DNA from 4 places in the Mesorhizobium sp. M4A.F.Ca.ET.022.05.2.1 genome. Region 4 is predicted to be linked to each of the others. Evidence: predicted binding sites of a transcription regulator. Region 4 holds the regulator's gene; each other region holds the start of a gene.

Region 1 (5,790 bases), on a different contig from region 4:
GGCAATGGTGCGCGCCTCGGCTTCGCTCTTCTTCCGCACTTTGGTGAGGCCGAGCATAATGTTGCCGGCCGCCGTCAGATGCGGGAACAGGTTGAAGCTCTGGAACACCATGCCGGTCTCGGCGCGCATGGCGGCGAGATCGCGCTCGCCGCGGCGCTGGCGCGTTCCAGTTTCGCGGTAGCCAACCTCCCTGCCGTCAATACGGATCGAACCGCTGTCGTAGCTTTCGAGGAAGTTGACGCAGCGCAGCAGAGTGGTCTTGCCGCTGCCGGAGGGCCCGACGATGGTCACCACTTCGCCGCGCGCGACCTCGAGGCTGACGGAGCGGAGCACTTCGACGGGACCGAAGGCCTTGGAGACATCGCGGACTTCGAGCAGCGCGGGACTGGCGTTCGAGGCGTCGGACATCATGCTATTCCCTAATGAAGGAGAAGCGCCGTTCCAGCCGCCGGCTGGCGAGCGAAAGGGCGTAGTTGACCGCGAAGTAGACCACCGCGCCGAGGATATAGAGCGGCATCGCTTCATAGGTGCGGCCGATGACCTGGTTGATCGCCTGCATCAGGTCGGTGATGCCGAGCAGCGAGACCAGCGCGCTGCCCTTGACCGCGTCGGTGACGCCATTGATCCAAGGCGGCAGGAAGCGCCTGAAGGCCTGCGGAAAGATGACGTAGGTCAGCTGCTGGCGGAAGGTCAGCCCGATCGCCATCGCCGCTTCGGACTGGCCCTTGGGGATTGAGGCGACGGCGCCGCGCAGATATTCGACGACCTGCGCCGTCTTGAACAGCGTGAGCGCCAGCACCGCGGCCCAGAAGGACTGCAGGTGAAGCCCGATCGCGGGCAGGCCGTAATAGACAAAGAACATCAACACCAAAATCGGGATGCCGCGGATGGTGTCGCTGAAGATGCGCACCGCCCAGCGCAGCGGGGCGGGGCCATAGACCAGGCCGACGCCGAGCGCGACACCGGCGATAAGCGAAAGCACCACGACCAGCAGCGACACCCACAGGGTGATGGCGAAGCCCTGGGCGAGGAACGGCACGGCGTAGAGGATCTGGCTCAGCATGTCAGCGTGCCGCCCTGAACCGGCGCTCGACGAGCCTGAGCGCGAAAAGCAGCACATAGCCGGTCACCAGATACATCGCCGTGGTGACCAGGTAGACTTCGACGATGCGGAAGGTGTTGAAGTTGATCCACTGGGCGCCGTAGGTGAGCTCGGGCACCGAGATGACCGAGGCGATCGAGGTGTCCTTGAACAGCGAGATGAAGGTGTTGGAGAGCGCCGGCAGCGTGATGCGCAGCATCGTCGGCAGACGCACATGCAGCAGCCGTTGCCATGGGGTCAGGCCGATCGCCTTGCCGGCATCGAGTTGGCCGCGCGGCACGGCCTCGAGGCCGGAACGGAAGACTTCGACCAGGTAGGCGCCGCTATAGACCGACAGTGTCAGGACAAACGAGGTCGGCGCGCTGTAGGCGATATCGATCACAGTCGGCAGACCGTAGAAGACCAGATAGACCAGCAGGATCAGCGGCACGTTGCGGATGAACTCGACATAGGCGGCGATGATCGCCCGCACCGTGCGTCCGGCCGAAACGTACCAGACCGCCAGCACCAGCCCGATGACGATGCCGATGGCGATCGAGATCACGGCAAGCTCGAGACTGAGCAGCAGCCCGCCCCACAGCTTGTCGAAATGGCGCCAGATCAGGTTGAAATTGAGCGCGTAGCCCATATGCGTTGGCCTCAAAATATCCGGCGCGGCGCGAAGAGGCCGCGCCGCGCTGGGAGGGGATGGAAGGGTGCCGGAAACACCCTTTCCCCGACGGCATCAGATGACCGGGAAGCCCGGATGACGCGCCGGCGGCTCCAGCCCGAAATAGTCCTTGAAGGCGGCGTCGTAGAGCGCCGTTTCGTGGCCGAACATGGCGATGGTGAAGGTCTGGTTGACAAAGGTCAGCCAGTCGAGATCGCCCTGCCGAAGCGCGGCGCCGTAGAGCATCGAGTACCAGCTCTTGCCGGCGTCGAAGTATTTGTCGGGATTGCGCGAGGCGAGCCAGCGCACAGTCGAGAGATCGACGGCGGCGGCGTCGACGCGCTTGGATTCCAGCGCCTGCAGCACGTTGGCCTGAGTGTCGATCTGCATCACCTGAGCCTGCGGCAGGGCGAAACGGACCGAGGTTTCGGCATCGACGTTCTGCAGGATCGAGACGCGGGTCGCCGAACCGGCGGCAAGCAATTTGTCGAAGGTCTTGTTTTCGGCTCCCGGCAAGGTCAGCAGGGCGACGCCTTCGACATAGTAGGGCCGCGAGAAGTTGATCAACTGCGAACGCTGGGCCGTCATGGTCATGAACTGGATGGTGATGTCCACCTTGTTGGTGGTAACGTTCGGAATGCGCTGCGCCGGGTCCTGCATGACGAACTCGACCTTGGTCGGATCGTCGAACAGGCCCTTGGCCAGGATCCGGCCCATGGTGATGTCCATGCCGACAAGCTCCCCGGCATCGTCCTCGAAATGCCAGGGCGCGTTGGTGCTGCCGGTGCCGACGATCAGCTTGCCGCGATCGAGCACCGTACGCAGCAAGCTGTCTGGTGCTGCCTGCGCGGCCGCCTTTTTCGCATCGACCGTCGCCGCCACGCTCATCACGCCGGCCGTTGCCAGTCCGGCCATTCCCAGTTTCAGAAATTCACGCCTTTTGGATGTGTCGTTCACGGCGACCTCCTTTCATTCCCCTTTGCAGATACACGTGCATTCCATCTGATTGTCTCTTACAAAAGACACGTGTATCTTGTACAAGACAGATACTAGCACCGGAAATCAGCAATGCAAGATGGCAATGACGTCATGGATCGGCAGAGTCCGAACGAGGACAAGGTCTCACGCGAGAAAGGCCTCAACCGGGTGCTGGAGATCCTGGAGTACCTGCACACGACACAGCGCGCGATCGGCATCGGCGATCTCGCCAAGGGCGTGAACGCGCCGCGTTCGACCACCTATACGCTGGTGCGCTCGCTGGTCGACGCGGGGCTCCTGGAAATGGCCGGTGACGGCAACCGCGTCTATTTCGGCAAGAAGCTCTATCTCTATGGAATGGACTATGTGCGCGGCAACGACCTGCTGCGGAGGGGCCGCCAGGAGGTCGACAACCTGTCACAGGAGACGGGCGAGACATCCGAATTGTGCATGCTGCAGAGCGGCCGCTACACGATCATCCATTCCAGTCCCGGCACGAGGCCGTTCCGCATCAGCTCGGCCACCGGCCTGCAGATACCGCTCCCCTGGACCGCTTCCGGCAGGCTGCTGCTTGCGGGCTTCGAACGGGGCCGGATCGAAGCCATGATTACCGAGGGCGACCTCATTCTGCCGGACGGCCGCAAGCTCGAACTCGACGATTTCATCGACGACATCGGCAAGGCACGGGCCACGGGCTATTGCGTGACCTCAGGGCTCGTCGACGCCTACACCAAATGCCTGGCCGCGCCGGTTTTTTCGGCGCCGGGCAAGGTCGAGGCAACGATGTGCCTGGTCGTTCCGATAGACACATCCGAGGAGCGGACAGGCGAACTCATCGCCCTTCTGCGTGAGCGCGCGGCACGGCTGTCGATCGCGGCGTGAGCCGATCGGGCCGCGAGGCCCGGCCATCGGTCAGGCGATGATGTCGGGGATGATGCGATCTTCCAGCGCCATCAGCCGGTCCTTGAGGAAGAGTTTCTTCTTCTTCATGCGCTGAATCTGCAGGGGGTCGCAGCCGGTTGCGATCATCGCATTGATGGCGGCGTCGAAATCGGCGTGTTCCTGCTTCAGGCGGGAAAATTCGAGCCGGATCTCGGCCTGTTCCTGTTCGGACATTCTCTACCGTCTGCACGTCTGCGGCGCCCAAGAGATGGGCCTGATTGGGCGGGGCCGGTGGGGTTTTGCAACCGGCGCGCCGCTCATATCACATTTCACATTGTCGTGGAATGCTACCACAGGGTATTCGACATCGGGATTGGTTGGTGGCAAAGTGTCATCGTGCTGTCACAGATGCGGACTGGCGGTGGGCGCATTTTGGCGGCTGCAATCGAGGAAACCATGAAAGGGAGAACCAATCATGTCTCTTGCATCCCATCTTGATGAGTTGCAGCGGAAACACGGTGACATCGAACGCGAGCTCACCGATGCGATGAACCATCCATCGGTCGACGACCTCGAAATCGTGAATCTCAAGCGGCGCAAGCTGGCAATCAAGGACGAGATTGAAAAGCTGAAGGCGAAACCGACGACGCACTGACGCTCCTCTAACAAAAGCCGCGCCGCCTTCGGCGCGCTATCATCTTTCCGGTGGCAGTCCTGTCACCGGAGATGTTCTGTTTTTTGTCCCGACAGAAGATCCGGTCGCTTCAGGCACGCGAATTGCGTGCATCGGGCGCCGTCTAGACTGCTCCCGCCATTCATCTCGACATGTGAATTGGCTCAGCAGTCGGCCACGGCGGTGCGCAACGGTCGCATCGCCGCCGCGCCGATTGCGGCTTTTCGCCCACCCATTGCCATTGACAAGCCATCTTTGCTCCTCCACCTCATGCCCGGACCCTTGAGCACGCTATGCTCTGAGCAAAAGGTGCCGGCATGACCGGATATTTTTCTTCCCCCTTCCCGCGCCGCGCATCGGTCGGCGTCGACGTTGGCGGCGTGATCGTCGGCGGCGGCGCGCCTGTCGTCGTGCAGTCGATGACCAACACCGACACTGCCGATGTCGATCAGACGGTCGCCCAGGTCGCGGCGCTGCACCGCGCCGGCTCCGAGATCGTGCGTATCACCGTCGACCGTGACGAAAGCGCCGCCGCCGTACCCGCCATCCGCGACCGGTTGGCGCGGCTCGGCATCAATGTGCCGCTGGTCGGCGATTTCCACTATATCGGCCACAAGCTGCTTGCTGACCATCCGGCCTGCGCCGAGGCGCTGGCGAAATACCGCATCAATCCCGGCAATGTCGGCTTCAAGGACAAGAAGGACCGGCAGTTCGCCGCGATCGTCGAGATGGCGATCAAATACGACAAGCCGGTGCGCATCGGCGTCAACTGGGGCTCGCTCGACCAGGAACTGCTGACGCGGCTGATGGACGAGAACCAGGCGCAAGGCTTTCCGCTCACCGCGCAGGAGGTCACCCGCGAGGCGATCGTGCAGTCGGCGATCCTGTCGGCAGAGATGGCCGAAGAGATTGGCCTTGGCCGCGATAAGATCATCCTGTCGGCCAAGGTGAGCGGCGTACAGGACCTGATCGCCGTCTACACCGAGCTCGCCACCCGCTCCAACCATGCGCTGCATCTCGGCCTCACCGAGGCCGGCATGGGCACGAAGGGCATCGTCGCCTCGTCGGCTGCCATGGGCATCCTGCTGCAGCAAGGCATCGGCGACACGATCCGCATCTCGCTGACGCCGGAGCCGAACGGCGACCGCACGCGCGAGGTGCAGGTGTCGCAGGAACTGCTGCAGACGATGGGCTTCCGCCAGTTCGTGCCGATCGTCGCGGCTTGCCCCGGCTGCGGCCGCACCACCTCGACGGTATTCCAGGAACTCGCCCAGAACATCCAGGCCGATCTCCGCAAGAACATGCCGGTGTGGCGCGAGAAATATCCAGGGGTCGAGAACCTCAAGGTCGCGGTGATGGGCTGCATCGTCAACGGTCCCGGCGAATCCAAGCATGCCGATATCGGCATATCGCTGCCCGGCACCGGCGAGACGCCGACGGCGCCGGTGTTCGTCGACGGCAAAAAGGCGGCGACCCTGCGCGGTCCTTCGATCGCCCAGGATTTCG
Region 2 (5,790 bases), on a different contig from region 4:
GGCGGCATGCCGGCCTCGCCATAGGTGAGCACATCCCTGGTCTGGCCGACATCCATCAGCTTCGCCTCGATCCTCGCCGTCTTCAGCATCACCGGATCGGGCCTGGCCAAGGCCCGGCTGGCGAACCTGCCCATGGCGCACAGCCCGATACCGGCCGCGCCGGCCACCGCCGTGGTTTTCAGAAGGTTGCGGCGCGTCAGTAGCGTCATGCTGCGTTCCAACTCGAAAGACAATCGTGGCACCGGGCCTCATTGCGGCACACGCGCATAAAGCGTGTAGCCCCCGATGCTGCCCGCCGACAACACCACGTCGTTCGATCGGACTGGAAATCACCCTGCCGTGATGGCCGCACCGGTTGCCGCCAGACCGATGCGCCGCCGTCTTGCAGCGTGCCGCCGTGATGGCGCAGGCGTCAAAGCGCCTGCAACGCCAGCCCCGCCAGCGCCGATGCGGCCAGCGTCGGAAGCATGCCGACCCCGAGCCTGAGCATGGCGACCATCGCTGCGATCGAAAGCAGCGCGGCGCGCCAGTCGAGCGACGACAGCACCGGGATCTCCATGCCCAGGCCGACGCTGCGCACCGTGCCGAAGACGACATGCAGCGCGAACCAAAGCGCCAGGTTCATCACCACGCCGACGACGGCCGCGGTGATCGCGCCGAGCGCCGCCGACAGCGCCTTGTTCTGCCGTAGCTGTTCGATGTAGGGCGCGCCGAGAAAGATCCAGAAGAAGCAGGGCACGAAGGTCACCCACAAGGTCAGCAGCGATCCGAGCGCCCCGCCGAGCAGCGGGTTTATCGCGCCGGCGTGCCGGTATGCGGCGACGAAACCAACGAACTGCAGCACCAGGATGAGCGGCCCGGGCGTCGTCTCGGCAAGGCCGAGCCCATCGACCATTTCGCCGGGCGCCAGCCAGCCGAACGACGACACCGCCGCTTGCGCGACATAGGCGAGAACCGCATAGGCGCCCCCGAAGGTGACGACCGCCATGACGCTGAAGAAGCTGCCTAGTTGCGACCAGACGCTGGCCGGTCCGGTCAGCGCCGCGATCAGCGCCACCGGCCCGAGCCAGATCGGCAGCCAGATGGCGATGGTGCGCGGCGCGTGCCACTTCGTCGGCCTGGTGTGCTCGAGTTCGCCGCGCTCGAACATCAGGTCGACGGCGCCCTTGCTGTCGTCGGCAACGCCACTCTTGCCATGCGCCGACCCGGAAAACAGGGCCGGCGCGACGCGGTTGCCGACCCAGCCAGCCAGTCCGGCCAGCAGGATGATCAGCGGGAACGGCAGCTTGACGACATAGATGGCGAGGAAGGCGGCGACCGCGATCGCCACCATCACCCGGTTCTTGAGCGCCCGCTTGCCGATGCGGATGACGGCCTCGACCACCACCGCCAGCACCGCCGCCTTGACGCCGAAAAACAGCGCCTCGATGACCGGCGCATCATTGTAGAGCATGTAGAAGCTGCTGAGGCCTAGCATCACCAGCGCCCCCGGCAGCACGAACAGGATGCCTGCGACGAGACCGCCGGCGGTCCGGTGCAGCAGCCAGCCGACATAGACGGCAAGCTGCTGCGCCTCGGGACCAGGCAGGAGCATGCAATAATTGAGCGCATGCAGGAAACGCTGCTCGCCAATCCAGCGGCGCTCCTCGACCAGTTCCTTGTGCATCAGGGCGATCTGCCCGGCCGGCCCGCCGAAGGAGAGCAGCCCGATCCTGGCCCACAGCCGCACCGCCTCCCTGAAACTCGGCGCCGGCGGCACACGGGCGGTCTCGGCATCGTTGCCCGCCATGAGGTCGTTCATAACGGCTTGCTCCCGCTCGGCCAGTTGTGCGTTTCCTCGGTGGCGTCGCGGCACCATCTGAAGAAGGAATCGTAGATGAGCATGCCCGCCTCGAGCTGCTCGAGATCGTCGCGGAACATGCGTGACAGGCCAAGCGAGGCGGCAAGGAAGCCCGCCGCTTGCGGCACCATGTCGAGCCGTGCCGTATCGGCGGCGCGCACGATCAAGGCCAGGCGATCGAGGGCCTCGGAGCGCAGCCCGAATTCCTCGATCATCGTGTCGAAGGTGCAGCGCTCGCCGCGATGGCTCCAGAACACATTGTCGATGTCGAAGGGAACCGCCGCAAAGCGGTCGGCCACCGCCGGCACCTCGGCCGCATCGACGAACAGGAACACCGCATTGGGATCGACGAAGCGGCGGATCAGCCATGGGCAGGCGATGCGGTCGACCTTGGGCCGCGCCCGCGTCACCCAGACCGTGCGGCCCTTGTCGTCACGGGGCGGAATCGCGCCGGCCGTGACCAGCGGCGCCTTGGCCGCCGCCCAGGCCTCGAAGCCACCTTCCAGCGATTCCGCCGCTATCCCTTCATGGCGCAGCCACGCGGCGACGCCTTGCGAGAGTTTTTGGCCCTTCTGGCAGATGACGACGACCCTGGAGCCGGTGAACTCCGCCGCCCAGGTCGGGACGGTCCTGAAATCGCGCCGGCTGGATGCCGGCAGCAGGCGCGGATCGGCTTGATAATCCTCCTCGACGCGCACGTCGACGAGGACGGGCGCATCCGGCAGGCCGGCGAGACGAGAAAGTTGCTGTACGGTGATTTCGGTTGTTGACGGCATGGCGTCCACCTCCAGAACAAAGAGAGTTTGGACGCGAACGTTGGGCTGACGCCTCACGGGGTCGTCGCGGGGAACCCCTTGCCCAGGATGCTGGAACGATCCCTCGCCCTTGTCAAGGAATGAGCTTCCGCGAGCCATACTCGCGGCGGTTGCGACGCTTACTGCGCCGTCCAGCCGCCATCCATCGGCAGGGTGGTGCCGGTGATCTGCTTGGCCGCGTCCGAGCACAGGAACAGCGCCAGCGCGGCGAGCTCGTCCACGGTGACAAATTCCTTGGTCGGCTGCGCGGCGAGCAGCACGTCGTGCTTGACCTGCTCCTCGGTCATGCCGCGCGCCTTCATCGTGTCGGGGATCTGCTTTTCGACCAGCGGCGTCCAGACATAGCCGGGCGCGATGGCGTTGACGGTGATGCCTGCCTGGGCGACTTCGAGCGCCACCGTCTTGGTCAGGCCCGCAATCCCGTGCTTGGCCGAGACATAGGCCGACTTGAACGGCGAGGCGACCAGCGCATGCGCGGAAGCCGTGTTGATGACACGGCCCCATTTGCGCGCCTTCATGCCGGGAAGTGCCGCCTTGATGGCGTAGAAGGCCGCCAGCAGGTTGATGCGGATGATCGCTTCCCATTTGTCGTCGGGAAACTCGTCGATCGGCGCGACATGCTGGATGCCGGCATTGTTGACCAGGATGTCGAGGCTGCCGAAAGCCGCATCGGCCTCGCGCACCATGGCGCTGACGGCCGCGCCGTCCATCATGTTGGCATCGGAATAGCGGCACTTGACGCCGAAATCCTTCTCGATGCCGGCGCGCTCCTGCTCGATATCAGCTGCGTCACCGAGGCCGTTGATGGTGACATTGGCGCCCTCGGCGGCAAAGGCGCGGGCGATTGCCAGGCCGATACCGCTGGTAGAGCCGGTGACGAGGGCGTTCTTCGAGGAAAGGGAACCCATGATGATCTCGCGACAGGATTGAAGGGGATATTTCCGCACATAGTTTGTGCGCCGCAACATAACAATGTCATGACCATATGTGGTGCGATTACAATGTTGTGATGCTGTAAAGGAGACTGCGTGCTGGCCTCAAGGTCGATGACATGGCACTGTCATGGTGCCGTGCAACATAGTCCTCCTGCGCGTTTCGAGCGTATTATTCCTGCAACCGATGGGTAAATAGCTTGAAAATCGACGACGTCGTGAAGCGCGCCTATGCGATGCCGCTCACCAATCCATCATTCCCGCCCGGGCCTTACCGTTTCTTCGACCGCGAATACATCATCATCACCTACCGCACGACACGCGAGGCGCTGGAGGCGGTCGTGCCGGCGCCGCTGGAGATCGACGAGCCGCTGGTCAAGTACGAGTTCATCCGCATGCCGGATTCGACCGGCTTCGGCGACTATACCGAGACCGGCCAGGTCATCCCCGTGCGCTACAAGGGCCAGCACGGCGGCTATGTCCATTCCATGTATCTCGACGACGATGCGCCGATCGCCGGCGGCCGCGAGCTCTGGGGTTTCCCGAAGAAGCTCGCCAGCCCCAAGATCGTGCATGAGGGCGAGGTGGTTGTCGGCACCTTGCACTATGGCAGCGTCCTATGCGCCACCAGCACGATGGGTTACAAGCACCAGGAGGCCGACCACGACCAGGTGCTCGCCTCGCTCGCCGCGCCCAACTTCCTCATCAAGATCATCCCGCATGTCGACGGCACGCCGCGCATCTGCGAGCTGGTTCGCTACTACCTTACCGACGTGACGCTGAAGGAGGCCTGGACGGCGCCGGCCGCGCTCGACCTTCGCCCTCATGTCATGGCCGACGTGGCGAAGCTGCCGGTGCTGGACATCGTGTCGGCCGTCCACTTCACCGCCGACCTTACGCTTGGGCTGGGCGAAGTCGTCCATGACTATCTCGCCGACCGCGGCCATTCCTGGGCGAACGCAACCCAGCCGGAGAAGGCCCGTGCTTGAACGCACCCGAAACAAGGCGGTCGCCGCCTCGATCGAGGAAATAACGGCGCAGTATGACCGCATCGCCCTGGTGTTCCAGGGCGGCGGCGCGCTCGGCGCCTATCAGGCTGGAGTCTACCAGGCGCTGTCCGATGCCGGCTGCGAGCCGACCTGGCTCTCCGGCGTGTCGATCGGCGCCATCAACGCCTCGATCATCGCCGGCAACGAGCCGAGCCGTAGGCTGGAGCGGCTGGAGCAGTTCTGGCAGACGATCTCCGGGCGCAAGATCTGGGCCTATACGCCAGAGGGCGACATCTATCGCGACATCCGCAACCGCACCTCTTCGTGGATGACGATGATGATGGGCCAGCCCGGCTTCTTCAAGCCTCGCTCGCCCAATCCCTGGTTCGAGCAGCCGGGCGCCGAGGGCGCGACCAGCTTCTACAACACCGCCGAGCTCAAGGACACGCTGGAAAGCCTGATCGACTTCGACATCCTCAACGACGGCAGGAAGCGGCTGAGCGTCGGCGCGGTCAATGTCAGGACCGGCAACTTCGTCTATTTCGACACCGACAAGGTGCGCATCGGCCCGGAGCACATCATGGCGAGCGGCGCGCTGCCGCCGGCTTTCCCCTCGATCCGCATCGAGGGTGAATATTACTGGGACGGCGGCATCGTCTCCAACACGCCGCTGCAATATCTGCTCGACCAGGAAGAAGACCGCTCCTCGCTGGTGTTCCAGGTCGACCTGTTCAGCGCGCGTGGCGCCTTGCCGCGCGGCATGGCCGACGTGCTGTCGCGCCACAAGGACATCATGTATTCCAGCCGCACGCGCCAGAACACCGACAATTTCCAGCGCATCCATGCGCTGAAGATGAAGCTGCTCGACGCGCTGAAGCGCGTTCCCCCCGAACTGCTGAAGGAGGGTGAGAGGGATCTGATCGCCGATTATTCCGACGCCGGCGTCGTCAACATCGTCCACCTGATCTACCAGCACAAGGGCTACGAGGGCCACGCCAAGGACTACGAGTTCTCCGGCACCTCGATGCGCGAACATTGGGAGATGGGGCTGGAGGACACCGAGCGCACACTGCGCCACCGCCAGTGGCTGACGCTGCCGACCAATGCCGAGGGCGTCACCATCCACGATCTCCACCGCGAGGATCCGACTTAGCCGCCGGCGAAAGATCGCGGCCTGTCCATACGGCACCCCCGTCGAGTTCCCTCACACCCCC
Region 3 (5,790 bases), on a different contig from region 4:
AAGGTCGAGACCAGCGCCACGTTGACCGTGGTCAGCATCAGCTCAAAATATTCGGGAATGTAGAAACCGCCCCAGACGTAGACGCGGCCGAGTGGGAAGTTGAATTCCTGCGTGCCGATGTCATGCGGCGAGGCGACGTCGAACAGCGCCCGCCAGACGTCGTTCCAGTCCTTGGGGATCAGCCAGCTCAGGAAATCCAGCAAATGCGGCAGCCGTTCGAAGAAGTGGCCGGCATTGGCCTCGTCGGCGAACCACATGGTCGCGCACATGGCGACGAGAAGCAGGCCGACACCGAGGCCGGTGTAAAGCCGGCGCAACGACGTCTGGCGCCGCCAGGCATCGGCCGCCAGGCGGGTCGCATCGGAATGGATTGTCGCTGAAGTCATGATCGGGAGATGCAAAAAGGGCGGCGTTTTTGACCGCCGCCCTTTTTCCTGATGCCGTCAGCCGCCGATCGCGGCTTTGCGGGCTTCGACGATGACATTGTAGAAGTCCGGCTTGACCGGAACGTAGCCGGTGAAGTCGCCGCCCTCGACGCCCTCGAAGCAGGCCTTGTCCTTGGTCGGCAGCGCGGTGAAGAAGGCGGTGAGTTTGGCGGTCATGTCGTCGCCGAGCGCGGTGCGCACGACCAGCGGGCCGTTCGGGATCAGGCCGGAGCGCCAGACCTCGACGAAGTCGTTCGGATCGACGGCGCCCTTGGCGACTTCCTTGTGGAAGGTGCCGGAGGTATAGCCGTTCTTGAAATCGCCGATGCCGGAGGAATCGTCCACCGCGACGTCGACCTTGCCGTCGCGGACGGCGAGGATGTTGTTCTCATGGCCGCCGTTGAACTGGGTCGAGGCGAAGAAGGCCTCGTTCGACTGGCCGGTGTCCTTCGGAATCTGGGTCAGCGGGATCAGATAGCCGGAGGTCGAGTCCGGGTCGGCATAGCCGAGCTTCTTGCCCTTGGCCGACTTGATGTCGGTGATCCCCGACGACTTCAGCGCCAGGCCGATCGAATAGTAGCCGGTGGCGCCGTCGGTCTGCTGGGTGGTGAGGATCGGGGTGACCGCCTTGGGGTCCTTGATATAGACGCTGGCATAGCCGGAAGCGCCGAGCTCGGCGAAGTCGAGCGTGCCGCCGAGCAGGCCCTGGATGACGCCGTCGTAGTCGGCGGCCGGGAACAGCGAGACCTTCTCGAAGCCGAATTCTGCCTTCAAATGGTCGGCCAGGCACTGGTAGTTGCGCAGCCGGTCCGTCTCGTTTTCGCCGCCAAGGATGCCGACGCGGAATTCCTTGAGGTCAGCGGCATGAGCAGCGCTCGTCGCGATGGCGAGCAGTGATACGGCGCCAAAAACCATCTTCCTAAACATTTGGATCTCTCTCCTGTTGTTCCGGCCTCGCGCCGGCGACGTTCGAATTTTTGACAGCTGCCTTTGACGCGGGCGGGCGATCCGGGTTGCTCGTTTTCTTGGCCATGATCCTTGCCGAACCGGTTGCCGCTCTTCGTCAGCGCGGACGGTTCGCAAACATCGACTAGTAGCCGGGGAATGCGGGCTCGAGCGGTCCGGCGGATGCGGTAATCTTCGGCTTGAAGTTGACGCTGGTCGACGTGATGGCCTCGGAGATATCGGCGCCATTGCTGTCCGCACTATAGACAAGACGCACGGCGTCGCGGTCGAGATCCTCGGGCGCGCCGTCGAACACGACCTTGCCGGCGGCCATGCCGATGATGCGGTTGCAATAGGCCCGCGCCGTGTCCAGCGTGTGCAGATTGGTGATGACGGTGATGCCTTCGCGCAGGTTGATGTCCTGCAGCGAGTCCATCACCACCTTGGCGTTGAGCGGGTCGAGCGAGGCGATCGGCTCGTCGGCGAGCAGCACCCTCGGCTGTTGCATCATGGCGCGCGCGATCGCCACGCGCTGCTGCTGGCCGCCGGACAGCGTGCCAGCCGGCTGCAGCGCGGTGCGGGCGATGTCGAGGCGCTCGAGCGCCGCTACCGCCTCGGCGCATTCGCTGCGCGAGAACATGCCGAACAGGTTGGAGAGCGTCGAGCGGTGGTTTAGCCGGCCGAGCAGCACGTTGGTCAGCACGTCGAGGCGCGGTACCAGGTTGAACTGCTGGAAGATCATGGCGCAGTCGCGCTGCCAGCGCCGCAGCGGCGAACCCTGCAGGCGGGAGACTTCGGCGCCGTCAAAAAAAATCGACCCCTGGCTGGGGTCGATGAGACGGTTGATCATGCGCAGAAGCGTCGATTTGCCGGCGCCGGAGCGGCCGATGATGCCGACCATCTGGCCCTGCGGGATCGACAGGTCGACAGCGCTGACCGCGGTGTTCTTGCCGAATCGTCGGGTGACACCGCGGATTTCGAGCGTGGCGGATGTTGCTGACATGGGCAAAGCTCCAGTCCAGTCGCGCTTTGAAGGTCTGTTAACCTTGGCTAGCGCAACGCCATGAACCTGCCGTGTCGGATTGATGTCAGTTTTGTTACCGCCCACAGGCTAGGGCCCAGAGCCGGAATGCCTGCATGTCGTTGTCCCAAATCGCTAGGCACTTTTGGGCGCCATGCATGGGCTCAACCGAGGACCAGGAGCTCCTCGAAATGCTTCATGTCGCGGAAACTGCAAAAGGCCGGCGGATTGAGTTCGATGACCGGCGCCTCGCGGTCGAGGAAGGACAGGCAATCGTCGAACAGGTCCTGCCAGGCCGCCGCGCGCTCGTCGGCAAGGCGGCGGATCTGGTAGGCGAAGGTGATGTGGAAGACGTAGGTGTCATGGTCGGGGTGGCGGTAGCCGAACGGCACCGACAGTGCATCGCGCCAGGCCTGGAGGATGCGCCGGTCTTCGTCCGAGGCGCCGGCAACGGTAAGGCCGTTCGGGGTGACGCCGATGGCTCTTATCCTGAACGCGCCGCTCCCCTGGAAGCCTTCCAGGCGCTCCAGATAAAGGCGGGTCATGCCGTCGATGCCGGTGTCGAGCGCCACATCCCGAGGCCAATAGGGGAGCCGGCGGCGGCGCTCGATGATGCCTTGGAACAACGTCATGTGCAGGCTAGAGACCGGGGTGAAGGCAAGCCGGTCGGCGTCAAGCATGGCGCGCATGCGCTCGCGCACCTCGATGACCGCCGCTTCGGAGGGCGAGCCGTTGACGAGGTGGCTGACGACCGTGTTGCCAGGCTCCAGGAGGAAGTTGCCCGCCGCGTCGTAACGGGTGCCGAGATGCACCGGAGGCGTCGGGTTGGTGCCTTCGAAGAAACCGGCGAGCGAGGGTCTGACCAAATCGAGCATTGCGATCTCCAGAGAAAGACCGCCTCGTGACCTAATCCTGTGTCAGGGATATGAAATTCCAGCGTCCGTCCCTGGCAATGACGCACACGGGAACATCGGTGACGTCAGCTATATTTTTCGAGAAACGCCTCGGCTGAAAGCGCGCGGAAATCGTCGAGCGAAGCACGCAGCCTTGCATGGTCCCAGTCCCACCAGGCGAGCGCCTGGTAGCGCTCGGGGTGCGACGGTCGAAACGCTCGCGGATCGGCTTCGCCGGCACGCCGCCGACGATGGTGTAAGGCGCAACATCCTTCGACACCACGGCGCCGGCGCCGACCGCCGCGCCATCGCCGACAGTGACGCCGGGCAGGATGGTCGAGCCATGGCCAAGCCAGGTGTCGTGGCCGATGGTGACGCGTTTCGCACGGCGCTCTGCGAAGAATTCGCTTTCGTGCTCGGCGTCGTCCCAATAGTCGGAGGCGCGGTAGGTGAAGTGGTGCAGCGTCGGCCGCCAGGTCGGATGGTTGGTGGCATTGATGCGCACGCTGGCCGCGATGTTGGAGAACTTGCGAATGGTCGCGCACCAGACGGCGCAATCCTGCATCATGTAGGAATAGTCGCCGAGCTCGCTTTCCGAGACCCGGCTGCGATCGGCGATCTCGGTCCAGCGGCCGAGCGTCGAATTCTCGACCTGCGCGGTCGGATGAACCAGCGGTGTTTCCGACAGTTTCCTTGTCATGCCGCGATCTTTCCGGCGGCGAAGGCGGTGACGTCGATGATGCGGTCGGCGACCGCCTCGCGCACATCCTGGTCGTGGAAAATGCCGAGCAAGGCGACGCCCGCCACCTTCTTGGCGGCGATCAACTCGACCACCACATCGCGGTTCCTGGCATCGAGCGAGGCGGTCGGCTCGTCGAGCAGCAGGACCGGATGCTCGGTGATGAAGCCGCGCGCGATGTTGACGCGCTGCTGCTCGCCGCCGGAGAAGGTCGCCGGCGGCAACGCCCAGAGCTTTTCCGGCAGGTTGAGCTGCGCCAGCAAGGCGCGCGCCTTGTCGCGCGCTGCCCCGCGCTCCTCGCCACGCTCGACCAGCGGCTCGGCAACGACGTCGAGCGCCGAGACGCGCGGCACGGTGCGCAGGAACTGGCTGACATAGCCAATCGTTTGCCGGCGCACGGCAAGCACCGTGCGCGGGCTGGCGCTGGCGAGATCGATCAGGCCGTTCTCGTGCTGGACGATGATCTGGCCCTCGTCGACGGCGTAGTTGCCGTAGAGCATCTTGAGGATCGAGCTTTTTCCCGCGCCGGACGGGCCGCCGAGCACGGCGCATTCGCCGGCGCGGATCGAGAAGGACACGCCGGCGACGACCGGCAGCCGGATGCCATCGCGCAGGTGCATGGTGAAGCTTTTGGCGACATCGGAGACAACGAGAGGGGTGGGCATCAGAAGGTCTTCCTATTGTCGCCGATCGGCGGGAGAATATGGCCCTTTCTCCCCGTCACTATACGGGGAGAAATGTCCGGCTGGACAATGAGGGGCAGCGCCGAGGTCCAGCTGAAGTGCTCTGCGCTGGGCGACGCTCCTGGGACGGCATTGGCGTCCGCGCGCATTCCCGCCACGTCAGCGCCGCCCCTCATCGGCCTGCCGGGCACTTCTCCCCGTATAGTGACGGGGAGAAGGGGCGGCCTCGTGCGGTTTCGCCAATCTCCAACATTGCAGATAGCCCGTGACAGAGGGGGGTGACTTGGCGCCATCATCACACCTGCAAAATCGAAGAAACAAGCAACTGCGTATAGGGCGCGCGCGGGTCGTCGAGGACGCGGTCGGTCAGGCCGCTTTCGACGACGTGACCGTCCTTCATCACCATCATGCGCTGCGACAGTAGCCGCGCCACGGCGAGGTCGTGGGTGACGACGATGGCCGCCAGGCCAAGGTCGGTGACCAGCCCGCGCAGCAGGTCGAGCAGGCGCGCCTGCACCGAGACGTCGAGGCCGCCGGTCGGTTCGTCCATGAACACGAGGCGCGGCCCGGTGACGAGGTTGCGGGCGATCTGCAGGCGCTGGCGCATGCCGCCGGAAAAGGCGCGCGGCTCGTCGTCGATGCGGTCCTCGTCGATCTCGACGCGCGACAGCCAGTCGACGGCGGTTGCGCGGATTTTTCCGTAGTGGCGGTCGCCGACGGCCATCAGCCGCTCGCCGACATTGGCGCCTGCCGACACCGTCATGCGCAGGCCATCGGCCGGGTTCTGGTGGACAAAACCCCAGTCGGTGCGCATCAGGAAGCGACGCTCGGCCTCGCTCATGCGGTAAAGCTCGCGCCATTGGCCGTCGCGCATGCGGTAGCTGGCGGTGCCGGAAGAGGGCAGCAGCCGGGTCGACAGGCAGTTGAGCAGCGTCGTCTTGCCGGAGCCCGATTCACCGACCACCGCCAGCACTTCGCCCGGCCACAGGTCGAAACTGACAGTCTCGCAGCCGACGCGCGAGCCGTAGAATTTGGACAGCGCCGAGACGCGCAGCAGCGGTTCGTCGGTCATTCGGCCGGCTCC
Region 4 (5,790 bases):
GCACCGGTATGGCGATGCCATGGGCGATGAACAGGCCGCCTTCGGGAATGGCGATGCCTTTCTGCTCGGCGTACTGGCGCACGATGCCGACCGGCCACGGATAGGAATTGGCGACCCAGACGGCGCCGAGGATGGCAGCGCAGGCGACGATGCCGAGGAAGATTTCGGCCCATACCGGGCGCAGCGGGAAATTGAACCGCTTGCGCTGCGAGCGGCCGTTGAGCAGCGCGAAAGCGGCCGCCGCGCAGGCGACGACGCCGACGACCCAGCTGGCTGTGGCGCCGATCGAGCCGCGCGGTCCGCCGCCCATCAGCTGGAAAGTGGCGTCGAGCGGCGCGACCGTGCGGCCGCTGGTGATCATCCAGGCCATGCCGCGCCAGACCAGCAGGCCACCCAGCGTGACGATGAAGGCCGGCACCTCCATGTAGGCGATGATGAAGCCCTGGAACGCGCCGATCGCCAGGCCAAGCACCACGCCGGCGGCGAGCGCGATGATCCAGAGCCACGGATTGCCGAACTGGAAGCCAATGACTCGAATGAGGAATTCGGCCTGCGCCACGCCCATGATCATGCCGACCACGCCTTCGACGGAGCCGACGGAAAGGTCGATGTTGCGCATGACGATGACCAGCACCATACCGGTCGCCATGATCGCCACCGAGGAGGTCTGCACCGACAGGTTCCAAAGGTTGCGCGGGGTCAGGAAGAGCCCGCCCGACAGGACGTGGATGCCGATCCAGATGACCAGCAGCGCGCCGACCATGCCGAGCATGCGCGTGTCGAGTTCGGTTGCCTTGAGGAACCGTCCGGCGGCGCTGAGTTCGGCTGCGCGTGCCCGGTCCGCGGCGACCGTGCTTGAGGTCGTATCGGTCATGATTTCCTCCCACCGGTTGCCGTCTGGCGCGGTTGCCGGAACATGATTCTATTGGCTTTCCCGGCTCACTTGAAGCCGGAAGCCGTTGCGAAGCGAAGCTCGATGGACGCCGCGGCCCTTGGGCCGCGGCGCCGAGTCTTCAAACCGGAAGGCCTGCCTCAGTTGCAGGCGGCGACGGCGCCGGCGGCAACGCCGGCGCAGACTTCGTCCTTCTTGATCCAGCCCGCGTCGATGACCACGTTGAGGTTGTCCTTGGTGATCGCCACCGGCGTCAGGAACAGCGACTTGACGGTGTTGCCGCCCGGCGTGGTGAAATCCTTGACGCCGGCGATGTCTGTCATCTTCTTGCCGTCGGCGAGCGCCGAGGCGATCTCGGCGGCGTTCTTGCCGAGCTCGCGCGCGTCCTTCCACACCGACACGGTCTGCGTGCCGAGCGCTATGCGGTTCAGCGCGGCGTGGTCGCCGTCCTGGCCCGACACCGGAACGGTCCCGGCGAGGCCCTGCGCCGTCAGCGCGGCGACGACGCCGCCGGCGGTGCCGTCATTGGCCGCCACCACCGCATCGACCTTGTTGTCGTTGGCGGTCAGGAACTGCTCCATGTTCTTCTGCGCGTTGGCCGGCAGCCAGCCATCCGTATAGGCCTCGCCGACATTCTTGACCTTGCCGCCGTCGATGGCTTCCTTCAGCACCTCCATGGAGCCGGCGAACAGGAAATCGGCGTTCGGGTCGGCGCCCGAGCCCTTGATGAAGACATAGTTGCCTTCCGGCTTGACCTTGAACACTTCGCGGGCCTGCATGCGGCCGACTTCCTTGTTGTCGAAGGTCAGGTAGAAGACGTCCTTGTTCTCGATCAGCCGATCGTAGCCGACGACCGGAATGCCTTCGTCCAGCGCCTTCTGCACCGCCGGTCCGACCGCGGAGGCGTCCTGCGCCAGCACGATCAGGGCGTTGGCGCCCTGCGATATCAGGCTTTCGACGTCGGTCAGCTGCTTGCCCGGATTGGACTGCGCGTCGGCGGAAATATACTTGTCGCCGGCCGCCTCGATGGCCTTCTTCATCGCCGCTTCATCGGTCTTCCAGCGTTCTTCCTGGAAGTTCGACCAGGAAACACCGATCACCTTGTCCTTCGCCTCGGCGACCGACGCGAGCGTCAACGACATGGCGACACCCGCCAGCATGGCGGCTGCGAATTTCTTCATGATATCCTCCCTGCGCCATTGCGGCGCGACCCAGACTGGCCCTGAGGCCGGCATAGAGGCTTTTTTTCGAGCCTCGAAAAAATAGTGATCCAACGCCGGAGCGCTGTCAACATTGATTCTGCTGGATTCTGACGCCCCTGCGAATTTTTTTCGAGCTCCGTAATAAATAAATGACAGGCCGGCCCGCTTCTGCCACAATTCATATGGTGTCCGCCGACGGCCCCTTGAGATCAAAAACGGCCGCGACGACCGGGAGGAAATAGGGCATGTCGGTTGGAATCCGCCACGACGATCTGCGCCGACGCAACCGGGCGATGGTGATTTCGGCCGTGCGCCGCGCCGGCCAGCCGTCGCGGACCGAGATCGCCGCCACCACCGGCCTCAGCCATTCGACCATCTCGGCGATCTCGTCCGACCTGATCCAGGAAGGCATCCTGACCGAGAGCAAGGCAAATGAGGCTGTTTCGCTGAAGCGCGGTCGGCCGCAGGTCGGGCTGGCGCTCAATCCGGAAGCCACCGCAGTGATGACGGTGGTCCTGTCGCTGAACTTCCTTTCCGTCGCCGTCATCGACTATGCCGGACAGGTCATTGCCGAAGAGCAGCGCCGCCTCGATACGGCGATCATGCCGCGCGACGAGCTGATCGGCGAATGCGTGGCCATCGTCCGGCGCCGCTTCGAGGATCCCGATCTCGACGTCCGCGGCGTCGCCCGCATCGCCATGGGCATCCAGGGCATCACCGACACCCATGCCCGCGCCATGTTGTGGTCGCCGATCACGCCGCAGACCGACATCGCCTTCGCCGACATACTGGAAGCCGAATTCGGCGTTCCGGCTACCATGGAGAATGACTGCAACATGATGGCGGTGGCCTTGCAGTGGCGTGACCCTGACCGCTACCGCGACGACTTCATCGCCATCCTGCTGTCGCACGGCATCGGCATGGGGCTGGTGCTGAAGGGAGAGCTGTTCACCGGCACCCATTCCTCGGGCGGCGAATTCGGCCATATGATCCACCGGCCGGGCGGCGCGCTCTGCCGCTGCGGGCGGCGCGGCTGCGTCGAGGCCTATGCCGGCAACTACGCCATCTGGCGCAATGCCAAGGAGATGGGCGAGGACGCCGAGCCGGTCGATGTCAGCGACGCCGACATGCGCTCGCTCGCCGCGCGGGCGCGCGCCGGCGACGGTCCGGAGCGCCAAGCCTATCGCAAGGCCGGCGAGGCGCTCGGCTTCGGCCTCGGCAGCCTGTTCGCGCTGATCGATCCCGCACCCGTCGCCATGGTCGGCGTCAGCGCCGCCGCCTTCGACCTGATCGAGCCGGCGCTGCGCGAGGCGATCGCCCAGACCGCCGGCGGCCAGCATTCGAAATCGATCTCGTTCGACACCGAGCCGAACGAACTGCCGCTGATCCGCGAGGGCTGCGCCATGCGCGCGCTGACCTTCGTCGACCAGGAGATTTTCGCACCAGGCGTCCAGGCGAAAGGCAGCGCCGTCGGGAAGAGCGTGGCCTGAGCGTCAATCTTCCCTGATCGCGTAGCCCGCGCCGCGTATGGTGCGGATGACATCCGGCATGCGGCCATTGTTGACCGCCTTGCGCAAGCGCCCGACATGCACGTCCACGGTGCGCTCGTCGATGTAGATCGTCTCGCCCCAGACATTGTCGAGCAGCTGGCTGCGCGAGAACACCCGGCCGGGATGCCGCATCATGAATTCGAGCAGCCGGAATTCGGTCGGGCCGAGCCGGATCTCGCTCTTCTTGCGGTAAACGCGATGCGACTCGCGATCGAGCACGATGTCGCCGACCTTGAGCATGCTGGACAGGACTTCCGGCTTGGCGCGGCGTAGCAGCGCCTTCACCCGCGCCATGAACTCCGGCGTAGAGAACGGCTTGACCAGATAGTCGTCGGCGCCGGTCGAAAGGCCGCGCACCCGGTCGCTTTCCTCGCCGCGCGCCGTCAGCATGATGATCGGCAGCCGCTCGGTCTCCGGCCGCATCCTGAGGCGCCGGCAGAGCTCGATGCCGGAAACCGCCGGCACCATCCAGTCGAGCACCAGCAAATCGGGCACGTTTTCCTGCAGCCGGATCTCGGCCTCGTCGCCGCGTGTGACCACCTCGACCTGGTAGCCTTCCGATTCCAGATTGTAGCGGAGCAGCACCCCCAGCGGCTCCTCGTCCTCCACCACCATGATGCGTGGCGCGATCATCAGCCGGTCACCCTTCTTCTCAGGCCGCCGGCGCCGACATCGCCGTCTCGTCCAGCTTCGGACGATTGGCGGGCAGTTGCTGACCGGTCAGCACGTAGTAGGCGTTCTCGGCAATGTTGGTGACATGGTCGCCGATGCGCTCCAGGTTCTTGGCGCAGAACAGAAGATGCGTGCAAGCGGTGATGTTGCGCGGATCTTCCATCATGTAGGTCAGGAGCTCCCGGAACACCGAGGTGTATTTGACGTCGATGCGTTCGTCGTCGTTGCGGAGCTTGGCAAGCGCCGCGGCATCCGCGGCGGCATATTGCTCGATGACGCCCTGCACCTGGACCAGCACAAGCTGCGCCATGCCGTCGATGGAATGCGAGAGATCACGCGGCGTGACGCTGAGGCCGACGGTACCGACACGCTTGGCGATGTTCTTGGCGAGGTCGCCGATGCGTTCGAGGTCGCCCGCCATACGGATGGAGCCGACCACGGCGCGCAGATCGTTGGCCATCGGCTGCCGCTTGGCGATCAGCGTGATGGCGCGGTCGTCGAGTTCGCGCTGGCGTGCATCCATGATGGCGTCGTCGGAAACAACGCGCTGCGCCAGGGCATTGTCGGAATTGAGCAGCGCGCGCGTCGAGCCGGCGACCATCGAGCGGGCGAGATCGCCCATGTCAGCGATCAGCTTGCTGATCGCTCCCAGATCCTCGTCGAAAGACGCAACCGTATGATGTTCACCCATGATCCTGTCCTCGTGCGTGGAAATCAGCCGAACCGGCCGGTGATGTAGTCCTGGGTGCGTTTGTCGTCGGGGTTGGTGAACATCTTGTCGGTGGCGCCCTCCTCGACCAGGTAGCCGAGATGGAACATCGCCGTGCGCTGCGACACGCGGGCCGCCTGCTGCATCGAGTGGGTGACGATGACGATCGTGTAGTTCTGGCGCAGCTCGTCGATCAGCTCCTCGACACGGGCGGTGGCGATCGGGTCGAGCGCCGAGCAGGGCTCGTCCATCAGGATCACTTCCGGCGACACGGCGATGGCGCGGGCGATGCACAGGCGTTGCTGCTGGCCGCCGGACAGGCCGGTGCCGGGCTCGTGCAGGCGGTCCTTCACCTCGTTCCAGATCGCCGCCTTCTTCAGACTGGATTCGACGATCTGGTCCATGTCGGCCTTGCGCTTGGCCAGCCCATGGATGCGCGGGCCGTAGGCGACATTCTCGTAGATCGACTTCGGGAACGGGTTGGGCTTCTGGAACACCATGCCGACGCGAGCCCTGAGCTCCACGACGTCGATGTTCTTGTCGTAGATATCCTCCTCGTCCAGCGTGATCTTGCCGGTCACGCGCGCCGAGTCGATGGTGTCGTTCATGCGGTTGAGGCAGCGCAGGAAGGTCGACTTGCCGCAGCCCGAAGGTCCGATCAGCGCCGTCACCTGATTGAGGCGGACGTCGAGATTGACGTCGAACAGCGCCTGCTTTTCGCCGTAGAACACGCCGACCTTGTCGCCGCGCATCTTGATCACTTCG

The links. The regulator PhoB, encoded in region 4, activates phosphate uptake and scavenging genes when phosphate is short. The targets are predictions, from matches to a motif close to TGTCATNNANCTGTCAT.
Region 1: the regulator PhoB is predicted to act here: its motif matches at 4,001-4,017, upstream of EN745_RS16680 (YdcH family protein).
Region 2: the regulator PhoB is predicted to act here: its motif matches at 3,703-3,719, upstream of EN745_RS12770 (acetoacetate decarboxylase).
Region 3: the regulator PhoB is predicted to act here: its motif matches at 2,445-2,461, upstream of phnC (phosphonate ABC transporter ATP-binding protein).

Annotation. Positions count from the first base shown of each region.
Region 1 covers NZ_RZOJ01000137.1:726-6,515, reverse strand. The annotation lists gene EN745_RS16710 (amino acid ABC transporter ATP-binding protein) at 1-408, opposite strand, end outside; gene EN745_RS16705 (amino acid ABC transporter permease) at 413-1,063, opposite strand; gene EN745_RS16700 (amino acid ABC transporter permease) at 1,065-1,730, opposite strand; gene EN745_RS16695 (transporter substrate-binding domain-containing protein) at 1,827-2,708, opposite strand; gene EN745_RS16690 (IclR family transcriptional regulator) at 2,820-3,611, shown strand; gene EN745_RS16685 (YdcH family protein) at 3,642-3,845, opposite strand; gene EN745_RS16680 (YdcH family protein) at 4,087-4,266, shown strand; gene ispG (flavodoxin-dependent (E)-4-hydroxy-3-methylbut-2-enyl-diphosphate synthase) at 4,602-5,790, shown strand, end outside.
Region 2 covers NZ_RZOJ01000089.1:11,229-17,018, forward strand. The annotation lists gene EN745_RS12750 (multicopper oxidase family protein) at 1-209, opposite strand, end outside; gene chrA (chromate efflux transporter) at 413-1,801, opposite strand; gene EN745_RS12760 (sulfurtransferase/chromate resistance protein) at 1,798-2,616, opposite strand; gene EN745_RS12765 (3-hydroxybutyrate dehydrogenase) at 2,775-3,563, opposite strand; gene EN745_RS12770 (acetoacetate decarboxylase) at 3,788-4,576, shown strand; gene EN745_RS12775 (patatin-like phospholipase family protein) at 4,569-5,729, shown strand.
Region 3 covers NZ_RZOJ01000095.1:10,561-16,350, reverse strand. The annotation lists partial or broken gene EN745_RS13315 (ABC transporter permease) at 1-386, opposite strand, end outside; gene phnD (phosphonate ABC transporter substrate-binding protein) at 444-1,352, opposite strand; gene phnC (phosphonate ABC transporter ATP-binding protein) at 1,516-2,373, opposite strand; gene EN745_RS13300 (DUF1868 domain-containing protein) at 2,556-3,266, opposite strand; partial or broken gene EN745_RS13295 (DapH/DapD/GlmU-related protein) at 3,371-3,984, opposite strand; gene phnL (phosphonate C-P lyase system protein PhnL) at 3,981-4,688, opposite strand; gene phnK (phosphonate C-P lyase system protein PhnK) at 5,002-5,778, opposite strand; gene EN745_RS13280 (alpha-D-ribose 1-methylphosphonate 5-phosphate C-P-lyase PhnJ) at 5,775-5,790, opposite strand, start outside.
Region 4 covers NZ_RZOJ01000281.1:470-6,259, reverse strand. The annotation lists gene EN745_RS24540 (sugar ABC transporter permease) at 1-874, opposite strand, end outside; gene xylF (D-xylose ABC transporter substrate-binding protein) at 1,033-2,073, opposite strand; gene EN745_RS24530 (ROK family protein) at 2,340-3,584, shown strand; gene phoB (phosphate regulon transcriptional regulator PhoB) at 3,588-4,277, opposite strand; gene phoU (phosphate signaling complex protein PhoU) at 4,297-5,007, opposite strand; gene pstB (phosphate ABC transporter ATP-binding protein PstB) at 5,031-5,790, opposite strand, start outside.